4 regions of the Bradyrhizobium sp. USDA 4486 genome follow, and region 1 is predicted to be linked to each of the others. Evidence: predicted binding sites of a transcription regulator. Region 1 holds the regulator's gene; each other region holds the start of a gene.
The links. The regulator LexA, encoded in region 1, represses DNA repair genes until DNA is damaged. The targets are predictions, from matches to a motif close to TGTTCNNNNTGTGTTCNG.

Region 1 (5,637 bases):
CGCAGGGCGGCTGTTGCCGTGGGTCCCTGTCGCATTCGGCGGCGGCATCGCGTTGTACTTCGCGGCCGATCATGAGCCGGTGCTGTGGGTCGTTGCCGCCACCGCGGTCGCGCTCATGTCTGGCGCGGTTCTGTTGCGACGGAGCCGGTGGTTCGCGCCTGCGCTTCTGATCGCTGCCGTCGCGGCCGGCCTTGCCGTGGCGACCTGGAAGACGGCGCGCATTTCGCACACCGTACTGGCAAAGCCGCTCTATTCGGTATCGCTGTCGGGCTTCGTCGAGACCCGCGACATCCGCGAGCGCACCGATCGTTTTGTCCTTCGCGTCACCGCGATGGAGGCGCAGCGCAGCGACGTCAAGCTCGAGCGCGTGCGCCTGTCGGTGCGCAAAGGGACTGCGCCCGAGGTCGGCAGCTTCGTGCAGCTGAAGGCGCGATTGTTGCCGCCGATCTCGCCGGTGCGACCCGGCAGCTACGATTTCTCGCGCGACATGTTCTTCCAGGGTATTGGCGCGTCCGGCTTCGTGATGGGCGCGATCACGGCGTCGGTGCCGCCCGATACCGGCGGCCTGCGGCTGCGCTACGCCGCGTTCATGCAGGGCTTGCGCGATGCGATCGACGCGCGCATCCGCTCAACGCTCGAAGGCGACGATCGCGCCATCGCGACCGCGCTGCTCACCGGTCGGCGCGATGCGATCACGACGCCCGTCAACGACGCCATGTTCATCTCGGGCCTTGGTCATGTGCTGTCGATCTCCGGCTACCACATGGCCGTCGTCGCAGGTGTCGTGTTCTTCGCGGTGCGCGCGCTGCTGGCCTTGATTCCGGGGTTGGCGGCCGGCTTCCCCATCAAGAAATGGTCGGCCGCCGCGGCGCTGGTCGCTGCGGCGTTCTATCTGCTGCTGTCGGGCGCGGAAGTCGCGACGCAAAGATCGTTCTTCATGACGGCGGTGGTGCTGATCGCTGTGATGGTCGACCGGCGCGCCATCACCTTCCGCACGCTGGCCGTGGCGGCGATGATCGTGCTTGCGGTCGCGCCGGAAGCGCTTGTGCATCCGAGCTTCCAGATGTCCTTTGCTGCGACGCTCGGACTTGTCGCGCTGGTGCAGATCGGCATGCCGAACCTGTTTGCCTCGCCCGATCATTCCACGACCGCGCGCATCGCGCTGTGGGGCGGACGCGAGATCGCGATGCTGTTCCTGGCCTCGCTGATCGCGGGGCTTGCGACCACGCCCTACGCCGCCTTTCACTTCCACCGCGTCACGCCGTTCGGTGTGCTCGCCAATCTCGGCGCGATGCCGGTGGTCTCGGCGCTGGTCATGCCGGCTGGGCTGTTGGGCCTGCTTGCGGCACCGTTCGGGCTCGACGGCGTGTTCTGGTGGCTGATGGGGATCGGTATCGATTGGATGATCGCGGTCTCGCGCTGGGTAGCGGGATTGCCAGGCGCTGTCGGCCGCATCCCGGCATTCGGCATAGGCCCGCTGATCGCGGCGAGCCTCGGGGTCATCGTGATGGGCTTGTTGCGGACGCCGCTGCGCTGGTCCGGCGCCGTGGTGCTGCTGGTGGCGATGCTCTGGGGGCTGTCGGTGCGCCAACCCGACGTTTTGATTGCCGGGGACGGCCAGAGTATCGCTGTGCGTGGCAGGGACGGCCACCTGCATCTGATCAGGGCCAGCAAGGACGGTTTTCTGCTCAAGGAGTGGCTCGCCGCCGATGCCGATGCGCGCGATGGTGGCAGTGCCGCACTGGCCGACGGCGTGTCATGCGACGAGGCCGGCTGCCTCACGCCGCTCGCCGATGGGCGGCTGGTCGCGCTGTCCTTGCGGATCGATGCACTGGCTGATGATTGCAGTCGCGCTGCACTGGTGGTCACGGCAAGGCCAGCGCCGCCGGATTGCGCTGCGATGGTGGTCGACCGGCAGAGGCTCGCGGCGCAGGGCGCGCTGGCGCTGACACGTCGCGGCGACGGATTCGCGGTGCAGGCGGTGAAGGCGAGAGGCGCCGACCGGCCGTGGTCCCCGGCGATTGCGGGCGAGGCTGATTTCGGGGCGAGCCTTGCGCCGCCGGCTGCTCCCCGCAACCGGAACGCGACCCCGTCCGAGACGGACTTGCAGGCCGATGATTGAGCGTACCGGCTACAGGTACCAAGCCAGCACGGAGTCGAGGCCGGACTTGCCGACGACGGGCAGGGCCACCATCCGGCTCAGTCCGGCCGCGCGTGCCGCCGCGGCCGAGGTCGAGCGGTCATGGGAGAGATCATCGTTGATCGCGGGCATGCCGGTGGCCCAGGCGCCGCCAATGCTGCCGTCGCCCCTGGTGATGGACTTTTCGGCATAGAGCGCGGCAAGATCGGTCTGCGCGCTGCAATCGCCGTCGCGGAAGACCAGCGCGGAGCGGGTCTCGTTCGGGACCCAGATCTCGAAGCGTCGCGCAATCGGCGATGCCTGTGCGGAGAGGAAGGTCAGCACCCAGGTCTGGTCGGTGCCGGTTCGGTAGGGGATGCCGACGCCGAGATTGATGCCGATCTCGGCTGCATCCTCCCAGCGCAGAAAGCTCTTGGCGTTGTGCAGTTCCTTGATGATCAGCGGCAGGCCCGCTTTCCAGGTGCGTCCGGGCAGGCCGAAGCCGCGCGGAAACCTGGTGTGGCGGGAGTTGAACTCGAACATGTCGGCAGTGCCATAGTAGCCATCGACGAGTCCCATCTCGTGTGAGACGTCAGGATCATTGTGCCAGAGCTCGATCGCGCCGACATGCGCCTCGTCGTCGCCGCAGAACAGCACCATCACGGCTTGCAGGAATTCGCCTGAAAATACCGGCACCGCGACCCCACAGGTGAGTCCCGCCGCCAGCGCCTCATCAGTTCGCTTGAAATCGGAGTTGGCGAATTTGGTGAGAATCACCGGGTGGCCGCTCGCCCAGGCCTTGCCGGGAAGTCCCTCGTCATATCCGAAATTCAGATCCTCGCTCACAGCCTTGAACGCGGACAGCCCCTCGTCATAGAGGCCGCCGCCGAATTCCAGCCGCATGCGCGTCCGGTCCGGTACCCAGAGCTCAACGACGCGAATGAAGGTCTTCATCGAACGTGCCCGCCGCCTCGTGCCAAGACGCCAGCCAAGACACCAGCCGAGACAGCATCGGGCATTTACTTGCGGAGCGGACGGTCAAAATTCAGGCAGGACAGCGCAAACTTCGTGCGGCGGGAAGGCGGTGGGCTGACCTCGTCCGCCCGGATGTCGAGAGACGCAAGCCACACCACGTCGCCGGCCACGGCCGGCGATGGCGATCTCTCTTCCTGGCCCGGGCTGTCGGCCCGGGATATCTGCGTCAGCCGATCGGCAGACGCGGAGTTGCCGGCCGGTTCTCGGCACTGACCTGCGGCTTGTGCTCGCGCTCGCCAAGCGGCTGCGTCACGGGCAGTTGCAGCACAGTTGCTTGCTGGCCTTCGACGAGTTGCGTCACCAGCACGTATTTGCCGTCGGGGAACTCGATCGCATCATGATGGCGATCGGGAATGTGCGGATCGATCTTGCCGAACTTGCCGACGCGCGAGTTGACGGTGCGCGTCCAGATCCAGCGATTGTCGTAGCGGACGTTGTCGGCGAAGGCGAGCTCCGTTCCCGGCAGCAGGCAGACCGCGACTGTTGGATCGGCCGCGGAGGCAAAGCCGCGCGTCGAGGTGCCGCGGAAAGTTGTCGTCACGATCGTCTCGCCGACTTCGGCAGGGCGCGATGCGACGGCATGCAGGCTGTAGTCACACATCGTGGGTGCTCCTCATGCGGAGATAGCAACCCGCGCCTCTGTCTTACGAGGCGCAGGCCTCTATCAGAGTGGAAGCATCATAGCGTCTGCGCGGTTATAGGCAAATCTGCGGCTCGCCACCGCAGCATGCGATCACATTATCTTTCCCGAAGGCGCTAGGAACAAACCCTGCTTTCGCGCATTCGGTGGGCGCGTGTCAGCGGCCGGCGGGCGCCGACCAGCCGGAATATGGCCAGACCGATTGTGATGGCTGCGTGAGCGCATTGCGCGCGTTTCGGACTTGCTCGCTCGCTACCGTTTCCTTGGCGGTGTCCTTGCGGACATGGCGATGCGATGGTGCAGCAACGGCTTGCGACGTTGATCCCGCAATCAGCGCTGCGGCCACCGTGCTCAGGATGATCTTGCGCATGACGTCTCCTCGAACCTTCAAAAGCCATCCCGAAGCGGTCTGCTTGGTGCGGCGTGCCGAGGATGTAGCGTCGGAGCAGGGGCCGGATAATCTGAGCGAAACCAGAAAGACTATCCAGCGGGAGCGGACAATCATCCGCTCCGATCTCTGATGGCGATGCCGACCGGAGCGCGCGGACAGCGCGCTCAGGACTTGCGGTATCAGTACTTCCGATAAAGCCCGATCAGCTTGCCCTGAATCTTGACCCGGTTCGGCGGCAGGATGCGCACCTCATAGGCCGCATTGGCGGGCTCGAGCGCGATCGAGGCGCCACGACGGCGGAAGCGCTTCAAGGTCGCTTCCTCGTCGTCGATCAGCGCCACCACGATGTCGCCGGTGTCGGCGGTCTCGTTGCGCTGGATCAGCGCCATGTCGCCGTCGAGGATGCCGGCTTCCACCATGGAATCGCCGCGCACCTCGAGCGCGTAATGCTCGCCCGAGCCGAGCATGTCGGGCGGGACGCTGATCGTATGGCTGCGAGTCTGCAACGCCTCGATCGGCGTGCCGGCCGCAATGCGGCCCATCACCGGCACGGCGACGGGGCGCTCGCCCTCGTCGGCGGGCGGGCTGGACGTCGTCCTCACCTTGCCGAGATTGCCTTCGATGACGCTCGGCGTGAAGCCGCGGCGGTTGCCGGCCGCGGCCTGCAGCTCGGGCAGCTTGATGACTTCGATGGCGCGGGCGCGATTGGGCAGGCGGCGGATGAAGCCGCGCTCCTCGAGTGCGGTGATCAGGCGATGGATGCCCGACTTCGAGCGCAGATCGAGCGCGTCCTTCATCTCGTCGAAGGAGGGCGGCACGCCGCTTTCCTTCAATCGCTCGCTGATGAACCGCAGGAGCTCGTATTGTTTGCGCGTTAACATCTCGACCAAAATCCCCCGGTTGATGTCGTTCGATTCCGAGACGCTGAATTCAGCGATAAGCCGCTACATGCTCGAAACAAATCATGAACGGACACTATATGTTCGATACATGTTCCGCAACTGCTTAATTTACCGTGAACGCGACAAAGTTCGCGCCACGCGTGTAGCCGGCGCGTTCAGACCGGCAGGCGCAGCACCTCGCAAGGCGTGCCCGCTTCGGCCTTCGGCGCGAACGGCGCGCGCACCAGAAGTGCCTGTGCCGCAGCGAGATTCGCAAGCAGTGAGGAATCCTGGTGATTGACGGGAACGGCGATCAGCGTGCCGTCGTCGCGCGTCTCCAGCCGTGCGCGCAGATAATCCTCACGCTGGTCGTTGGCGCCGACGTCGCGGCCGAGCACCGCCCGTTCGCGGCGATGGTGAATCACGGAACGGCCCGACAGCGCGCGAATCAGCGGCACCATGAACAGGAAGGCACACACATAGGATGACACGGGATTGCCGGGCAGCCCGATCACGCGCATTGCCGCCAGGCGTCCATGCATCATCGGCTTGCCGGGCCGCATCGCGATCT
Region 2 (5,637 bases), 2.3 Mb from region 1:
CACCCTATGATACTACGATGCTAAGCCTTCGCTCGCAGCACCGCCGCGCAGTGCCGCGCGATCGTCAGTTCCTCATTCGTCGGAATGACGAACACATCGATGGCGCTGTCGCCGCTGCTGATCCGCTCGCGTCTCGCGTCATTCGCCGCCGCATCGATGCGCACGCCAAGCCACGCAAGGCGCTCGCCGATCGCGCTGCGGATCTCGCTCGCATGCTCGCCGATGCCGCCGGTGAAAACCAGACACTCCAGCCCGCCGAGCGTGGCCGCCATCATTGCGACCTGCTGCGCCGCGCGAAGCGTGAAGAGATCGACCGCCTCCCGCGCAGCGGCCTCGCCGCTTGCGAGCAGCGTGCGCATATCGGCGGAGAGGCCGGAGACGCCGAGCAGGCCGGACTGGCGATAGAGCAGATGCTGGACGTCTTCGGCGGACATCTTCTCGTGCTGGTGCAGATAGAGCAGCATGCCGGGATCGATCGTGCCGCAGCGCGTGCCCATCACGAGGCCGTCGAGCGGCGTCAGCCCCATCGTGGTGTCGACACTGCGACCGTCGCGCAATGCGCAGAGGCTGGCACCATTGCCGAGATGCGCGATGACTGTGCGCTTCGCCGTGAGCTCTGGTGCGATCCCGGCGAGGCGGCCGGCGACATATTCGAAGGAGAGACCGTGAAACCCGTAGCGGCGGATGCCGCGTGCCTCGAAGCGCCGTGGGATCGCGAAACGGCTCGCCGGCGGCGCCATGCTGTGATGGAAGGCGGTGTCGAAACAGGCGATCTGCGTGAGGGCAGGCTTGATTGCCGCGATGGTTCGGATCGGCTCCAGGCATCGCGGCTGATGCAGCGGCGCCAGCGGGGTCAACGCCTCCAGCCTTGCTTGGACATCATCGGTCAGTTCGACTGGGCCTGAATAATCCGGCCCGCCATGAACGATGCGATGACCGACGGCGCGCAGGCGATGGTCGCCAATACGATCTTCGACGAAGCCGATTACGTCGGCGAACAGACGGCCGCTGTCCGCATCCGCCACGTCCCTTTGCGTCTCGAACAGATCTTCGCCGGCAGGGTTCTTCACGACGAGCCGGGGCTTTGCCTCATGCTCGTCGAGCAGGCCCTTGCAGAGCAGGGTGGGCTCGGCCGCGGAAATATCGAACAGGCCGAACTTGATGCTCGACGAGCCCGAGTTGAGGACGAGGACCGCATCGGACATGGCGGGCATCAATCGCCGGCTTCCGCCGGCGTGTTGCCGCCGGCGCTGTTGGGCCAGACCCAGTCGCGCACCTCAGGCATGTCCTCGCCGTGCTCGCGCACGTAACGCGAATGCTCGATCAGCCTGTCGCGGAACTGCTGCTTCACCTGCGCGGCCTTGGTCGCCAGGCCCGGCACGCGTTCGATCGCCTCGATCGCGAGGTGATAGCGGTCGAGCCCGTTGAGCACGACCATGTCGAAGGGCGTGGTCGTGGTGCCTTCCTCGGCAAAGCCGCGCACATGCATGCCGGCATGGTTGGTGCGGTTATAGGTCAGGCGATGGATCAGGTAGGGATAGCCGTGATAGGCGAAGATCACGGGCTTGTCGCGCGTGAACAGGCTGTCGAAGTCGCGGCCGGAGAGGCCGTGCGGGTGCTGCTCGCTCGGTTGCAGCGTCATCAGGTCGACGACGTTGACGACGCGGATCTTCAGGTCAGGCAACGCCTTGCGCAGCAGGTCGACGGCGGCGAGCGTCTCCAGCGTCGGCACGTCGCCGGCGCAGGCCATCACCACGTCGGGCTCGCTGTCGGCATCCTCGTTGCCGGCCCAGGTCCAGATGCCGATGCCGGCATCGCAATGCGTCGCCGCCTCCTGCACCGATAGCCATTGCGGCGCCGGCTGCTTGCCGGCGACGATCACGTTGATGCGATTGTAAGTGCGCAGGCAGTGATCGGCGATCCACAGCAGCGTGTTGGCGTCGGGCGGGAGATAGATGCGGACGATATCGGCCTTCTTGTTGGCGACGAGATCGACGAAACCGGGGTCCTGATGGCTGAAGCCGTTGTGGTCCTGGCGCCAGACATGCGAGGTCAGGAGATAATTGAGCGAGGCGATCGGGCGCCGCCATGGCAGATGCCGCGTCACCTTCAGCCATTTGGCGTGCTGGTTGAACATGGAATCCACGATGTGGATGAACGCCTCGTAGCAGGAGAAGAAGCCGTGGCGGCCGGTGAGCAGATAGCCTTCGAGCCAGCCCTGGCAGAGATGCTCGCTCAGCACCTCCATCACGCGTCCGTCTTGCGCCAGATGCACGTCGGAATGTTCGGTCGGCTCCATCCAGACGCGCTCGGTGGCCTCGAACACGGCGTCCAGCCGGTTGGACGCGGTCTCGTCCGGCCCCATGATGCGAAAGTTACGAGTCTCGGTGTTGAGCTTGATGACGTCGCGCAGGAATTTGCCCAGCTCGCGCGTCGCTTCGGCGATGACGCCGCCGGGCTGCGGCACATCCAGCGCATAACTGCGGAAGTCCGGCAGCTTCAGCTCCTTCTTGAGCAGCCCGCCATTGGCATGCGGATTGGCGCCCATGCGCCTGTTCCCATCGGGTGCCAGCGCCTGAAGCTCGGGCATGAGCGTACCGTTCGCGTCGAACAGCTTGTCCGGCTCGTAGCTGCGCATCCAGTCTTCGAGCAGTTTCAGATGCGCCGGGTTCTCGCGGCAGCTCGCAACCGGCACCTGATGCGCGCGCCAGAAATCCTCGACCTTCTTGCCATCGACCTCCTTCGGGCCGGTCCAGCCCTTCGGACTGCGCAGCACGATCATCGGCCAGCGCGGCCGCTCGATGGTCTTGCGTCCGTCGCGGGCGTGCTGCTGGATCGAGCGGATGCTGGCGAGCGCGACGTCGAGGGCGTCCGCCATGGCCTGGTGCATCAATTTGGGATCGTCGCCCTCGACGAACAGCGGCTCGTGACCAAGCCCGCGGAAGAGGTCACGGATCTCGCTGTCGGGCATCCGCCCGAGCACGGTCGGACCCGCGATCTTGTAGCCGTTGAGGTGCAGGATCGGCAGCACCGCGCCGTCATGGGCCGGGTTCAGGAACTTGTTGGAATGCCAGGAGGCCGCGAGCGGGCCGGTCTCGGCCTCGCCGTCGCCGACCACGCAGGCGACGATCAGATCGGGATTGTCGAATGCCGCGCCATAGGCATGCACCAGCGCATAGCCAAGCTCGCCGCCTTCGTGGATGGAGCCGGGCGTCTCCGGCGCCGCATGGCTCGGAATGCCGCCGGGGAAGGAGAACTGTCTGAAAAGTTTTCGCAATCCGTCCGCATCGCGGGCGATGTCGGGGTAGATCTCGCTGTAGCTCCCTTCGAGATAGGTGTTGGCGACCATGCCCGGGCCGCCATGGCCGGGCCCGCAGACATAGATCACGCTGAGGTCAAGCGTGCGGATGACGCGGTTGAGATGGGCGTAGATGAAGTTCAGCCCGGGCGTCGTGCCCCAATGGCCGAGCAAACGCGGCTTGATGTGTTCGGGCCGCAGCGGCTCACGCAGCAGCGGATTGTCCAGCAGGTAGATTTGCCCGACGGAGAGATAGTTGGCGGCGCGCCAATAGCGATCGAGCAGACCGAGGTCGCTGCTCGCCGCACGCGATTGTTGTTGATTTGTCATGTTCATGCCGACCTTCACCGGGGATGGTCACCAACATTGTTCCGCGACGATCGATCCCTTGCCGGCATCAAACGGGATCGCCTCGCAAGCGTGTTGCGTGAGGTCAAAGCCGCGCGCGAGAAATTTGGGCGGCTACTGTGCATGGGGTTGTTTTCGAGTCTTTTGTCTTCGTTCTTGATTTGTTCCTCTGTCGTGCTATCTTGTCCGCATGAGTCCAGCAGCATCCTCTCATGCTCTCAAGCACCCGCCGGTCACGGCGCCCTCCGAGCCGGCGGGTGCGGGCTCTGATTTTCCCGAGCTTGGCGTCGCCATTGATCGCGCGCGCAGGCGAGGGCGGGGCGCACAATCCAACGCCAGCGGCCGTTATGAGGCCGAGGCCCGCGTCGCTTTCGACGATGGCTGGCAGAGCCTGGAAGATCTGCCGCCGTTCAAGACCACCGTCGGGGTCGACACCTCGCGCAAGGTGATCACCCGTAACGATTCGCCCGACATCGGCTTCGATCGCTCCATCAATCCCTATCGCGGCTGTGAGCATGGCTGCGTCTATTGTTTCGCTCGGCCGACGCATGCCTATCTCGGCCTGTCGCCGGGGCTCGACTTCGAGTCAAAGCTGTTCGTGAAGCCCGAAGCGCCCTTGCTACTCGAGAAGGAGCTCGCCGCGCCCGGTTACGAGCCGCGGATGATCGCGATCGGCACCAACACCGATCCCTATCAGCCGATCGAGCGCGAGCGCAAGATCATGCGCGGGATTCTCGAGGTGCTGGAGCGCACCGGCCACCCCGTCGGCATTGTCACCAAGTCGACGCTGGTGGTTCGCGATATCGACATTCTCGCGCGGATGGCCAAGCGTAACCTCGCCAAGGTCGCGATCTCGGTGACCTCGCTCGATCCGAAGCTGGCGCGCACCATGGAGCCGCGTGCCTCGACGCCGCCGAAGCGGCTGGAGGCGCTGAAGCAGCTCTCCGAGGCCGGCATTCCCACCACAGTGATGGTCGCGCCCGTGATCCCCGCGCTGAACGATTCCGAGATCGAGCGCATTTTGGATGCCGCCGCCCATGCCGGCGTCAAGGAAGCCTCCTACGTATTGCTGCGGCTGCCGCTCGAGGTGCGCGATCTCTTCCGCGAATGGTTGATGGCCAATTTTCCCGACCGCTATCGCCACGTCTTCACGCTGATCCGCGACATGCGCGGCGGCCGCGACTACGACGCGAAATGGGGCGAGCGGATGAAGGGCACGGGGCCGATGGCCTGGACCATCGGCCGGCGCTTCGAGATCGCCTGCGAGAGGCTTGGTCTCAACAAGCGGCGGTCGAAGTTGACGACGGATCACTTTGCCAAGCCGAAGCGGAACGGCGAGCAGCTCAGCCTGTTCTGATCGAAACGAAGGGGCGTCGCATGAGCAAGGAACTCCCGGCTCCGGTGCCGCGGCTCACCGTCGTCACGCTCGGCGTCAGCGACATCCGTGCCAGCATCGCCTTTTACGACGCGCTCGGCTTTGCGCGCCGGCTGAAAGGAACCGGCGAGGCCGTCGCGTTCTACGACACCGGCGGTCCGGTGCTCGCGCTCTATCCCTGGGATCAGCTCGCAGCCGACGCCAAGCTGCCCGACGATCCGAGGCCATCAACCTTCCGCGGCATCACGCTCGCCTGGAACTGCCGGACACGCGAGAAGGTCGACGCCGTGCTGTCCTTCGCCCTCGGCAAGGGTGCGGCTCTGCTGAAAGCGGCGCATGAGACTGATTACGGCGGCTATTCCGGCTATTTCGCCGATCCCGACGGCCATCCCTGGGAAGTCGTGGTTGCGCCTGGCATCGAGGTCGGCGAGGACCGGCGGGTCCATCTGGCGGAGTAGGGGACGGTCTGAATAACGGGAATTGCGCGGGGTTCCCGGTTGCGCTGGCCGGATCGCTTGCGCACGATCCCGGCCATGATTCGGGACAAGTCTGCCAAGAAGCCGGCCAAAGACGCGCCCAAGGCGAGCGCCGCTGCGAAGAAGGCCACACCTGCCAA
Region 3 (5,637 bases), 970 kb from region 1:
GAGGCAGCGCGGGACTGTCGCCGATCTCCCGACAGGCCCCAAGGAAGCTAAGTCGAGCGTCCTTTCCATTGAGGAGGAGGCGATTATCGTTGCCTTCCGGCAGCATACGCTGCTGCCGCTCGATGATTGCCTCTATGCACTGCAGCCGACCATCCCGCATCTGACGCGGTCATCCCTGCATCGCTGCCTCCAGCGCCATGGCATCAGCAGATTGCCGGAGGTCGAAGGCAGCAAGCCCTCGAAGAAAAAGTTCAAGGCTTATCCGATCGGCTATTTCCACATCGATATCGCTGAACTCCAGACCGCCGAAGGCAAGCTCTACCTCTATGTAGCCATCGATCGCACCAGCAAGTTCGCCTTCGTCCAGCTGGTCAGGAAGACGGGACGGACCTCCGCCTCGGCCTTCCTCGAAGCTCTGATCGCGGCCGTCCCCTACAAGATCCACACAGTTCTCACCGACAATGGGATCCAGTTCACTTTCCCACCGCGCTACGCGGACGGCCCGACGGCAAGATACGCGACACATATGTTCGACATGCGTTGCCAAGAGAACGGGATCGAACATCGGCTGACCAAGATCAAGCATCCCTGGACCAATGGCCAGGTCGAGCGCATGAACCGCACGATCAAGGAAGCGACCGTCCAACGCTACCATTACGATCGACACGATCAGCTCGAAGCTCACCTTGCCGACTTCATCAACGCCTACAACTACGCGCGGAGGCTGAAGAGCCTGAAGGGCCTCACGCCTTACGAATACATCTGCAAATCCTGGACTTCCCAGCCAGAACGATTCAAACTCAATCCGCTCCAGAAAATGCGGGGACTAAACACCTAGTCGGGTTTGCGAAGGTGACGCCGGACATCACCGAGCGGCAGCAGGCCCATAGCGACCTTCTGGAAAGCGAAAGACGATACCGCCGGCTTGTGGAAGCGGTCGTCGACTACGCGAGTTTTCAGCTCGACCCTTCTGGGAATGTCGCAACCTGGAATCCAGGAGCCGAGCGCATCAAGGGCTATCGGCCGGAGGAGATCATCGGCCGGCACTTCAGCACGTTCTACACGCCTGAGGATCTCGAAAGAGGGGTGCCGAAAGCGGCCCTAGCGGAGGCCACCGAGAAAGGGCGGTCGAAGCCGAGGGCTGGCGCATGCGCAAGGACGGAACGGCTTCTGGGCATCGGTCGTCATCGATCGAATTACGGACGAGAGTGGCGCGATCATCGGCTTTGCGAAAGTCACGCGTGATCTGACCGAACGCAAGCAGGCACAGGACGAACTTCAACGCGTCCAGGAGCAGCTCGTTGCCGCGCAAAAGCTCGAAGCGGTCGGACAGCTGAGCGGTGGCATCGCTCACGACTTCAACAATCTTCTGATGAGTTGACCGACTATCTCGGCCGCCCACCGAGGGGCGCAGACAACAGCGCGCCCGCAACCACCGTCGGCACCGGAGTTCCGACGCAGCGTGAGGCGATGAGCACAACTGCGAAGCAGGATCCCGCTGGCGTCGAAGAGTCTTCAGGCAAGCGCGCGCGGGAAATTTCAACAGAGCACTGCGCCTGCGACAGTCTCCGATCAACAGCGCCAGCAGCTTCGCTCGATCATCTCGTCAGCGCAAGGGCCCGCGATGGATCGTCCCAATTTCGAGATGATGGTCGGCACATCCGTCCCGCAACAGACCGGGACCGCTGATCTTCCGGCGGAAGCCACGCAGGTGCTCAACGGATTCTGGGGCGATCAGTATTTGCTTGCCGGCAAGGATCTCGTCATCGTCGATCAGCATTCCCGGCGCGTCGCCGCCATCATCGCCAATGTGCGCTGACCCTGTGCATCTCAAGGCTCACGATTACAAATCCGTAAAATGATTGAAACGCGATGTGCGTGAACTATCTCTGTGACAGGCGGCAGCGTAACAAGCCGCCCTTCAACTGACCCGGCCAACAGCCCCAGACCGGGCCCTTCTTATTCTCCTATGATCTAAGCCTTGCCTCGCCGGCCTCAGAGGCGCTGACCATGGCTGCCCGCACCTATGACCACCAACGCTGGTCGGAAGACGACGACCGCCTGCTTCGCACCATGTGCGAAACCGGAAAGAGCCTGACCTTGATGATCGTGAAGCTGAAACGGCCAATTGCGTCGATCAGGTCCCGTGCCATCGAGCTTGGGCTTTGCCTTCCCGGCACTCGCATTGGATTGCGGCGCAAGCGCAAGCGGTCGGCGTGATCGGCAAGCTCGCCGCGTGCATCAATTCGCGTATCAATCAATTTTGCATTCATCCTGGGCCGATCTGCGCAGGCGCTGCCTGATTCAGCGATACGCCGGATGCGGGCGGCTCTGGTCACGAGCCGCCAACTCTGCGCCGTGAAGGGCGCTCCAGGCCCGCTGCATGCTTCATCTTCTCGATAAGTTCGGAGGCTTCGGCCTTGGTCAGCTTCTCCTTTGGGACGGGCTTGTGGGCCTGCTCCGCCAGCGTGGCGAGATAGGATTCCTGCGCGCCCGTCATCGGATCGTCGCCGGACACCCAATCTTTCGGGTCCTTCTGCGTGTTGTCAGCCATGACAAACCTCCTTTTAGAAATCTCCTTACAAACGTTGGTCTCGGCTCTTAATTCCCTTTTTGTTCTTTTGTTCCCAAAGTTCTTGGGACGGCGGTGGCAGAGCATCGTCTCTAGACCCCGCACCGCTGCCGAGTTCTTGACGTCGCTCAGGATCAGGATGTCGGCTTGTCCGGCGTCCAATCGAGATCTGCATCGTCGTGGGGGATCGGGTCGGCCGAACAAGGCTTGATCGTGAGATCGTCCTCGAGCACGGGCTGGCCCTCGGGGTGCTCGACCAGCCCGGCCTGCTCTGCTTTCTCCAGAGCTTCCTTTTTGGTTGGAAACGTCCGGCTCAGCTTTTCCTCGTCCTTGAACAAAGCGTATGCCATGGCAGCCTCGTTTCTGTCCCCCGCTACGCCATTTCCCTGAGACTGCTCAGGATGGCGAGATGCCGCTGAATGATCGGAAGGGACATCTGCGCGACCTGCTGCTCCTGCGCGTTGCCACCTGTCCGCAAGTACGAATTGTTGAGAGCCAACAGTTCGCGATGACCTCGGATTTGTCCTTGCACATACATCCGGTCGAACGGGCCGGTGGGCGTGGCCTGAAGTCGCTGCAGCACCATGGCATGATCGGGACGCAGGGGCGCAGAGCCTGGGGCGGCGCCCAGCGCAGTTGCCACCTGCACCTGTTCTGCAATTTCGGCGTTCGCAAAGTTGATAAGGTCCGGATTGCCGGTGCGGGTCAGCGCGAGCTGACTCGTCTGCATGGCGAACGCGCCGCCCATGAGATCGGCTGTCCTGAAATCCCGCTGCGGATTTGTCCGGGCCTGAACGGCGCAGGTCGAAAGTCCGAGCCCTCCTAGGGCCAGCAAGAATGATCTTCTCAGCATGTTCATCTCCAACGTGTGAGCGACAGACGCTTCGCTGCGTTTAACGTTCCTATCGACCGATCAAGATGGCGGCGCGGCGCTGGTTCTGACCGTGAAGCCTTCCTTCGACTTAACGCATGTTATTGCCTGCGTCGCAGGACCCAAAAATTTCATGAGACTGCACAGCGCGTGCTGCTCCCGATAGGAACGGCTGCCATGAAGACGCTTTGTTCTCGCTTTCACATCACCGCCCGCAAATGAGTTCGTCAGATGCTAGACAGCAGAGCAGCCAACTTTCCCACGTCCGCAGGCGTCTTTCTCGGACTCGGCCTCGGCGCCTTCTTCGACGGCATCGTCTTCCATCAGTTGCTGCAATGGCATCATATGTTAAGCGGCTGGTATCCGCTCAATTCCCTCGACAATGTCAGTCTGAACACGACGTGGGACGGCATCTTTCACAGCGCGGCGTATGTTTTCGTGCTCGCAGGGCTCTACCTGCTCTGGCAGCGGGCGCGCGGCAGCGAGCCGCGGTGGACGAGCCAGCAGTGTATCGGCGCCGTGCTGCTGGGATGGGGCATTTTCAATCTGGTCGAAGGCGTGGTCGATCACGAGATACTCGGGCTGCATCGGGTGAACGAGACTGTGCCCGAGGGGCAGCGCATTTTCTGGGACATCGCCTTCCTGTTATGGGGTGCGGCGATGATGGTGATGGGCGCCGCCATGGCGCGGGCCGGCGCGCGGGAGGACGTGCATGCGGAAGGTCGCCTACAGGCTCGTTAGAAACACGCCACCCGTGGCGGTCTACCTGATCTTCCTGCTGCTGCTCGTAATGGCCATGGCGCCGACGCTTCGCATCGTCATGTTCGGTCTGTCTTTGGATGATCTCCTGCAGTTGCGTTGCTTTGCGGCCGGCTGACCGGCACAAAAGGAACCACGGCTTCGGCGATTGCTTATCACCTCACTGGAGGCGCTCGATGGGCAAGAAACAATTCGCCGCTCTGCCGTTTCGTTTGGACAACTCGGAGCTGCGGGTGATGCTGATCACGACCAAACGCAAGCGCAGGTGGAGCGTCCCCAAGGGCTCACTGATCCGCAATACGTCGCCCCATCGCACGGCCGCGCTCGAAGCCTACGAAGAAGCGGGCGTGATGGGCGCTATCGCAAAGCGCGCATTGGGCAGCTTCAAGCATCGCAAACGCAAGGGCGAGCGCACGCGGACCATGGACGTCGCCGTCTTCCCCATGAAAGTGCATGGGCGCGAGCGCTGGTGGCCGGAGAAGGGCGAGCGCGAGGCCGTCTGGGTCTCGACCAAGAGGGCGGCGCGTCTGGTGCACAAGGCCGAGCTGCGGCAGCTGATCAAGCGCTTCGCAGCGCAAACGGAGAACGGCGAGCTCGTGTCCTGAGCACATAAGCGGCAGCTCGCAGGGCATTAGGAACGCGCAGACGATCCCGTCATTCAAGCTAGATGAACCAGCAGCCAACCGGTCTGGTATCCGAAGAGCGCCCGCCACACGAAGTCCTGGCCGCTGCGATCAAGCGGCGTGGTGCGACCCTCTTTGTCGGCGCGGGCGCCTCTATGGCGGTGGGGCTGCCCTCTTGGCAGTCCCTGATCGACCATCTGCTGGACGATCTCGACCTCGAGCGCAACGTCATCGACGGGATGCATGGCGGCTACCAGATGCTCGCGGAATATTACCGGCTGAAGCGCGGCGGCATTGGTCCATTGCGCAGCTGGCTCGATCGCAATTGGCGCGTTGACGCCGAGAGGATCGCCGCCTCGGAGCTTCACCGGCTGATCGTCGACCTCGGCTTTCCAGTCATCTACACGACCAACTACGACCGGAATCTCGAAACCGCTTTCGAGGTGCTGAAACGTCCCTTTGCGAAGATCAGCAATGCGAAGGAGATCGCGGGCGCCACGGCGGGCATCACGCACATCATCAAGTATCACGGGGATTTCGACGATGACGCATCGCTCGTGTTGACCGAGACCGACTTCCTCAACCGGCTTGCATTCGATTCACCGCTCGATGTCCGCTTTCGAGCTGATGCTTTGGGAAGCACACTGCTGTTCATCGGTTACAGCATGTCGGATCCGAACATAAGGCTCCTGCTGCACCGTATCTGGCAAACCTGGGATGAATCCGGACACCGCCAGGACCGGCCAAAATCGTTCGTCTTTGTCGGGCAGCGCAATCCGGTTCAGGAGGCCGTGTTGGCAAACTGGGGCATT
Region 4 (5,637 bases), 4.4 Mb from region 1:
CCAGCCGCTGCGCCGCATGCGCGCGCGCCAAGCCGCCAAGCCGGTCGGCGGCGGCTGCGCCGATTGCGCGATCGACCAGCACTGCGTGCCAGGATCGCTCCGGCAGCAGGGCTTCCGCGACCGAGACGTCGGACGTTATGCAGGTCTGGCCGCCCCAGCGCTCCAGGCGCCGCGCGATCAACGTGGCCTCGATACCGTCGGCAATCAGAAGAATCGATTTGCCTGTGAGGTCGGGGCTCGGGAATGCCGTCTGCCCCGCGCTGCCCGGTGATGCCGGCAGCGGCACCGCGACCTCGAAAGTTGCGCCCTTGCCCGGCTCACTGGTCAGCGTGATGCGGCCGCCCATGCGCTTGACGATGCGCTCGCTGATGGCGAGGCCAAGCCCGGTGCCGCCATAGGTGCGGGCGACGCGCTCGTCGGCCTGCTCGAATTCGCGGAAGATGCGCTGCTGCGCGTCGGTTGCGATGCCGATGCCGGTGTCGCGCACCAGAATGCTGATCTCGTTCGGCCAGGTGCCGGGCTCGACGATCAACGCGACGCCGCCGTTCGCGGTGAACTTGATGGCGTTGCCGGCGAGGTTGAGCAGCACCTGGCGCAGCCGTGCGGCGTCACCGACCACTTCCAGCGGCATGCGCTCGTCGACATAGGCGGCGATCTCGAGCTGCTTGGCCTGCGCGCGCGGCGCCAGCAGCTCGGTGATCTCCTCGATCAGGGTCGAGAGCGCGAACGGGCGCTGCTCGAGATCGAGCTTGCCGGCCTCGATCTTGGAATAGTCGAGCAGCTCTTCGATCAGCGCCATCAGCGCTTCACCCGACGTCTTCACCGCCCTGGCATAGGTCACCTGCTCCGGCGTCAGACTGGTGTCGAGCAACAGCCCACCCATGCCGATGATGCCGTTCAGCGGCGTGCGGATCTCGTGCGAGGCCATCGCCAGGAAGCGCGATTTGGCGCGGTTGGCGGCATCGGCCTGGTCGCGCGCGTCGGACAGCGCGCGTTCACTCTCGGTGCGGTCGGTGACGTCGCGCCCGACGCTCTGTAGTTCGGCGGGCTGGCCGGCATCGAGCCGGACATAGCCTTCACGCCAGGCGATCCAGCGCGCGCCGAGCGGAGTTGCGATCTTCTGGTCGTGGACGCGCGTGCCGCTGCTGTCGCGGGCGCTGTCGCCCTGCTCCAGCACGTCAAAGTCAAACCGCGTGCCGACCAGCGCGCCGCGCGGCTGCCCTGCGAGCGCGCAATAGGCGTCATTGGCGAAGGTGATGCGGCCCTGGGTGTCGCGCAGCACGATCAGATCGCCCTGCTGTTCGAACAGGCTGCGCGCGCGCTCCTCGGCTTCCTTCAGCTCCCAATTGCGGTCGATCAGCGCCTCGTTGTGCGCGGCGAGCCTGCGCATCCGCTTGTTGACGAAGCGCAGGCGCATGCTCAGCGTGGCAAGGCCGAGGCAGGCGAGGGCGAACAGGAAGCTCGCGCCGATCGCAAACGCGTGGGGATCGTAGCCGGAGTTTTCGGCGCGGCTGCCGGTGACGAAACCATAGGCGCCGCCGAAGGTCGCCGAGAAGATCATGAAGGAGCGGATGGCGAAGGCGATGCGGGGATGCCGCCGCCTGAAGCGGCGCATGCGCACCTTGATCCGGAACATCCGACCCATTGCCACAGACCTTTAGCCAAACCCCGCTGCCGCCGCGTGCGACGATGTCGTGCCGACCTTGCGAACAGTTTGAGGCCTTGGGGTTGCCTCCAAACAGGGTTGACGAGGTGTTAATGGCTCAAAGCGAGGCAGCCTGGAAATGGCGATGGCCGCCGCGGGCACCGACGATCAGCGCCGCCGCCTCACGCTGCGAGAACGTTCGCGAGCGCACATAGATGCGGTAATCCGCCGGTTCCTCGGTGGAAAGGTAGATCACCGGGCCGCCGTCGACCGGCTGTGCGGCAATCGAGACGAGGCGGTTCGGCGAGGTAGCCTGGCAGGAGTCCGGCTCGGATCCGAGGCCGTCGTCGACGAGGGCGAAGTCCGCGGCGTCCGCATCGTCGGTGATCTGAACCCGGACCGTCGCCTTCTTGGGATCGTCGGTGAAGGCGACGTGGACGCCGGCGGTCCAGAACAGCGATGTCAGCTCGACCGAGGTTTCGCCAAGGGCGATGCAAGGATGCGAGACCGATCCGATCTCGCCGCGGGCGAACACCGCAGCCGCCAACAAGGGAACAACCGAGGCCAGGATCTTGAAACGCAACATGACACTCTACTCACCAAGGCCGCTCGGGAACTGTCCCCTGGAACGCGTGGCCTTATGGTTTGCAGAGCGTAAAGGAAACTCGTTACCGCCGGGTTGATGCGCGGAAGGATCAGGCCAACTGTCGCACATCCTCCGCGAGTGCGCGGTAGGACAAGGCTTCGGCGAGATGCAGCCGGCCGATCTTGTCGGCGTTGTCTAGGTCGGCGAGCGTGCGGGCCACACGCAGCACGCGGTGATAGCCGCGCGCCGACAGCCGCATGGTCTCGGCGGCGTCTCGCAAGAGTTTCTGGCCCTGCGCGTCGGGCTTGGCCACGTCCTCCAACACGGAGGCGGGCGCCTCGGCATTCGTGCGGACATTGGGCAGGCCGGCATCGGCATAGCGTGCAAGCTGGATGTCGCGTGCCGCCGCGACTCGCGCGGCGACTTCGGCGGATCCCTCCGCTGGCGGCGGCAGGATCAGGTCGGCTGCGGTCACCGCGGGCACCTCGATGCGCAGATCGATGCGGTCCATCAGCGGGCCGGAAATGCGCGCCTGGTAGTCGCCGGTGCAGCGGTCGATGCGGCCGCGTTTGCAGGCATAGCCCGGCTCGAACGCATTGCCGCAGCGGCACGGATTCATCGCGGCGACCAGCATGAAGCGCGCCGGATAAGTCACGCGATGATTGGCGCGGGACACCGCGACCTCGCCATTTTCCAGCGGTTGACGCAGCGAATCCAGCACGCGCGGATCGAACTCCGGCAGCTCGTCGAGGAACAGCACGCCCTGATGCGCCAGCGAGATCTCACCGGGCTTTGCGCGCATGCCGCCGCCGGTGAGCGCAGCCATGCTGGCGGAATGATGCGGCGAGCGGAACGGCCGTCGCGCGGTCAGCGCACCGCCTTCGATCTCGCCGGCGACGGAGGCGATCATCGAGACCTCGAGCAATTCGCCCGGCGACAGCGGCGGCAGGATCGAGGGCAGGCGCGCCGCCAGCATCGACTTGCCGGCGCCGGGCGCGCCGATCATCAGGAGATGATGTCCGCCGGCGGCCGCGATCTCCAGCGCGCGCTTGGCGCTCTCCTGGCCCTTGATGTCGCGCAGGTCGAGCGTGGAGGCGGCGGCCTCATGCACCTTCGGCGAGGGGCGCGACAGCACCTGCGTGCCCTTGAAGTGGTTCGCGATCTGGATCAGCGAGTGAGCTGCGATGATCTGGATGTCCGGGCTCGCCCAGGCCGCTTCGGAGCCGCACGATGCCGGGCAGATCAAGCCTTCCTCGCGCATATTGGCGCCGATCGCGGCGGGGAGGACGCCGGCCACCGGCGCGATCGAGCCGTCGAGGCCGAGCTCGCCGAGCACGGTAAAACCCGCCAGCGCGTCCGGCGGGATCGCGCCGATCGCCGCCATCAGCCCGAGCGCGATCGGCAGGTCGTAATGGCTGCCTTCCTTGGGCAGGTCCGCCGGCGCCAGATTGACGATGATCCGCCGCGCCGGCAGCGCCAGCCCCGAGGCGATCAGCGCCGAGCGCACCCGTTCGCGCGCCTCCGAGACCGCCTTGTCCGGCAGGCCGACGATGGCAAAGGCCGGCAGGCCCGGCGCGACCTGCACCTGCACATCGACCGCACGAGCCTCGATCCCCTCAAAAGCGACGGTAGAAACCCGCTGAACCATGCCGAACCAGCCTGCCCTCTCGCACAATCGAGGGTAGCAGAGCCGGGGGCGCTGCGCAAGAACAATACAGGAACATTTCCGGAGCGCGGCAAGCCCTAACAAACCGTAAACGGGGCCCAGACACTAAGCCTCGAATGCGAGCGGCTGCGCTCAGCACATTCCAACGAATGTCCGCTACTCCTAGGGCTGCGGGATGGGCCGTGGTCTAACAAGTGAACAAGCAAATGCTGGTAAATCGCCGGAGAAGCGAACGTCGGGTGTGCAGCCGGCTCGCCAAGATTCATTTTGGCGCGGGCTCGCTGCCGCGGGATTGCACGATCACGGATATCTCGGATGGCGGCGTGAAGGTCGTGGCGGAATTCCTGGAAGTGCCGCCGCAATTCACCATCATCTTCGCGCCGGACTATTCCCGCCAATGCCGTCTGCGCTGGCGGATCGGTTGCGAATTCGGCGCCGAATTCACCGACTAAGGTCCAAAGCATCGCGACCTTAACGGGACTTTAGCGTTAATCGGCAAAGCATCTCTGATCAGTCGCCGAGTGATCAGAGTATGTCCAAGCGTTTGTCCGTTGCCTGTCCCCCGGCGAGATTTCTGCTTCCTGCGCTCCTGGTGCTCGTGCTCGGCGGTTGCCAGACCACCAGCCTTGAGGATGTGACCGGTGCGCTCGGCGGCAAATCGGAGACGGCGGGCAAGGCCGATCCGAAATCGGACATTGACATCTTGCGCGAGCGCTATCGCGCCAAGCCCGGTGACGCCAATATCGCGCTCGAATACGGCAAGGCGCTGCGCGAGACCGGGCAGCGCGCGCAGGCGGTCGCGGTGCTGGAGCAGGCCGTGCTCGGCCATCCCAGCAACAAGGCGCTGCTCGCTGGCTACGGCCGAGCGCTCGCCGACAACGGCAATTTCCAGCAGGCCTTCGACGTGCTCGGCCGCGCGCATTCGCCCGAGGATCCCGACTGGCGCATCCTCTCGGCGCAGGGCGCCGCGCTCGATCAGCTGGGCCGCAACGAGGAAGCGCAGCAATATTACGCCGCAGCGCTGAAGGTCGTGCCCGACGAGCCGACCGTGCTGTCCAATCTCGGCCTGTCCTATATGCTGCAAAACAATCTGCCGAAGGCCGAGCAGGTGCTCGGCCGCGCCTATCAGCGCGACCAGAACGATGCGCGGGTCCGTGCCAATCTTGCGCTCGTGCTGGGATTGCAGGGCCGCGAGGCCGAGGCTGAAATTCTCGTGAAGGCCGATCTGCCGCCGGATCAGGCCGCGGCCAAGGTCACCGCGCTGCGGCAGCTCCTGGCCAAGAAGCAGCAGCGGGCGGACAAATAGTCCGCCCTCTCCATCGTCCAGTTCCTGGTCTCTACGACGCCTTGCGATGCGGCGCGGAGCTGCGGCCGGATCTGCCCTTCAATTTCTTCAGCAGCGGTCCGAGCAGCGAGCGCGTCGGCTTCTTCACGTCGCCGCGGCCGGCGAGGCGGTTCGCCATGATCTGGAAAAGCTCGGTGGTGCGGTGGCTCCTGGAGACCTCCGCGATCATCTGGCCATTATTGGCGGCGGTCGAGAACAGCTTGGAGTCGAACGGGATCACCGCGAGCGGCTGGCTCTCCATGGTCTTGGCGAATGCCTTGACCTCGATCTCCGCACGCTTGTGCATGCCGACCTGGTTGAGGCAGTACAGCGGCGGCCGGTCGTTCGGCCGCGCCGCCTTGAGCACGCCGAGCATGTTCTTGGTGTTGCGCAGGTTGGCGAGATCAGGCTCGGCC

Region 2: a site for LexA is predicted at 3,798-3,815, ahead of ACVWY3_RS20810 (PA0069 family radical SAM protein). Genes of this name have one in related genera too.
Region 3: a site for LexA is predicted at 2,604-2,621, ahead of ACVWY3_RS04940 (DUF3072 domain-containing protein). Genes of this name have one in related genera too.
Region 4: a site for LexA is predicted at 3,937-3,954, ahead of ACVWY3_RS30155 (YifB family Mg chelatase-like AAA ATPase). Genes of this name have one in related genera too.

Annotation. Positions count from the first base shown of each region.
Region 1 is NZ_JBSRZV010000001.1:2,000,161-2,005,797, forward strand. It holds gene ACVWY3_RS09805 (ComEC/Rec2 family competence protein) at 1-2,122, shown strand, start outside; gene ACVWY3_RS09810 (GAF domain-containing protein) at 2,132-3,073, opposite strand; gene ACVWY3_RS09815 (hypothetical protein) at 3,321-3,755, opposite strand; gene ACVWY3_RS09820 (hypothetical protein) at 3,952-4,164, opposite strand; gene lexA (transcriptional repressor LexA) at 4,365-5,066, opposite strand; gene ACVWY3_RS09830 (molybdopterin molybdotransferase MoeA) at 5,243-5,637, opposite strand, start outside.
Region 2 is NZ_JBSRZV010000001.1:4,280,587-4,286,223, reverse strand. It holds gene ACVWY3_RS20820 (acetate/propionate family kinase) at 21-1,205, opposite strand; gene ACVWY3_RS20815 (phosphoketolase family protein) at 1,214-3,628, opposite strand; gene ACVWY3_RS20810 (PA0069 family radical SAM protein) at 3,837-5,003, shown strand; gene ACVWY3_RS20805 (VOC family protein) at 5,024-5,479, shown strand; gene ACVWY3_RS20800 (ribonuclease HII) at 5,555-5,637, shown strand, end outside.
Region 3 is NZ_JBSRZV010000001.1:1,032,734-1,038,370, forward strand. It holds gene ACVWY3_RS04920 (IS481 family transposase) at 1-838, shown strand, start outside; partial or broken gene ACVWY3_RS04925 (PAS domain S-box protein) at 793-1,378, shown strand; gene ACVWY3_RS04930 (DUF1236 domain-containing protein) at 1,625-1,819, shown strand; gene ACVWY3_RS04935 (hypothetical protein) at 2,011-2,220, shown strand; gene ACVWY3_RS04940 (DUF3072 domain-containing protein) at 2,336-2,554, opposite strand; gene ACVWY3_RS04945 (hypothetical protein) at 2,707-2,922, opposite strand; gene ACVWY3_RS04950 (DUF4142 domain-containing protein) at 2,946-3,425, opposite strand; gene ACVWY3_RS04955 (DUF2243 domain-containing protein) at 3,675-4,184, shown strand; gene ACVWY3_RS04960 (hypothetical protein) at 4,198-4,320, shown strand; gene ACVWY3_RS04965 (NUDIX hydrolase) at 4,379-4,807, shown strand; gene ACVWY3_RS04970 (SIR2 family protein) at 4,870-5,637, shown strand, end outside.
Region 4 is NZ_JBSRZV010000001.1:6,395,197-6,400,833, reverse strand. It holds gene ACVWY3_RS30165 (ATP-binding protein) at 1-1,645, opposite strand, end outside; gene ACVWY3_RS30160 (hypothetical protein) at 1,764-2,231, opposite strand; gene ACVWY3_RS30155 (YifB family Mg chelatase-like AAA ATPase) at 2,341-3,879, opposite strand; gene ACVWY3_RS30150 (PilZ domain-containing protein) at 4,104-4,349, shown strand; gene ACVWY3_RS30145 (tetratricopeptide repeat protein) at 4,430-5,203, shown strand; gene ACVWY3_RS30140 (AAA family ATPase) at 5,235-5,637, opposite strand, start outside.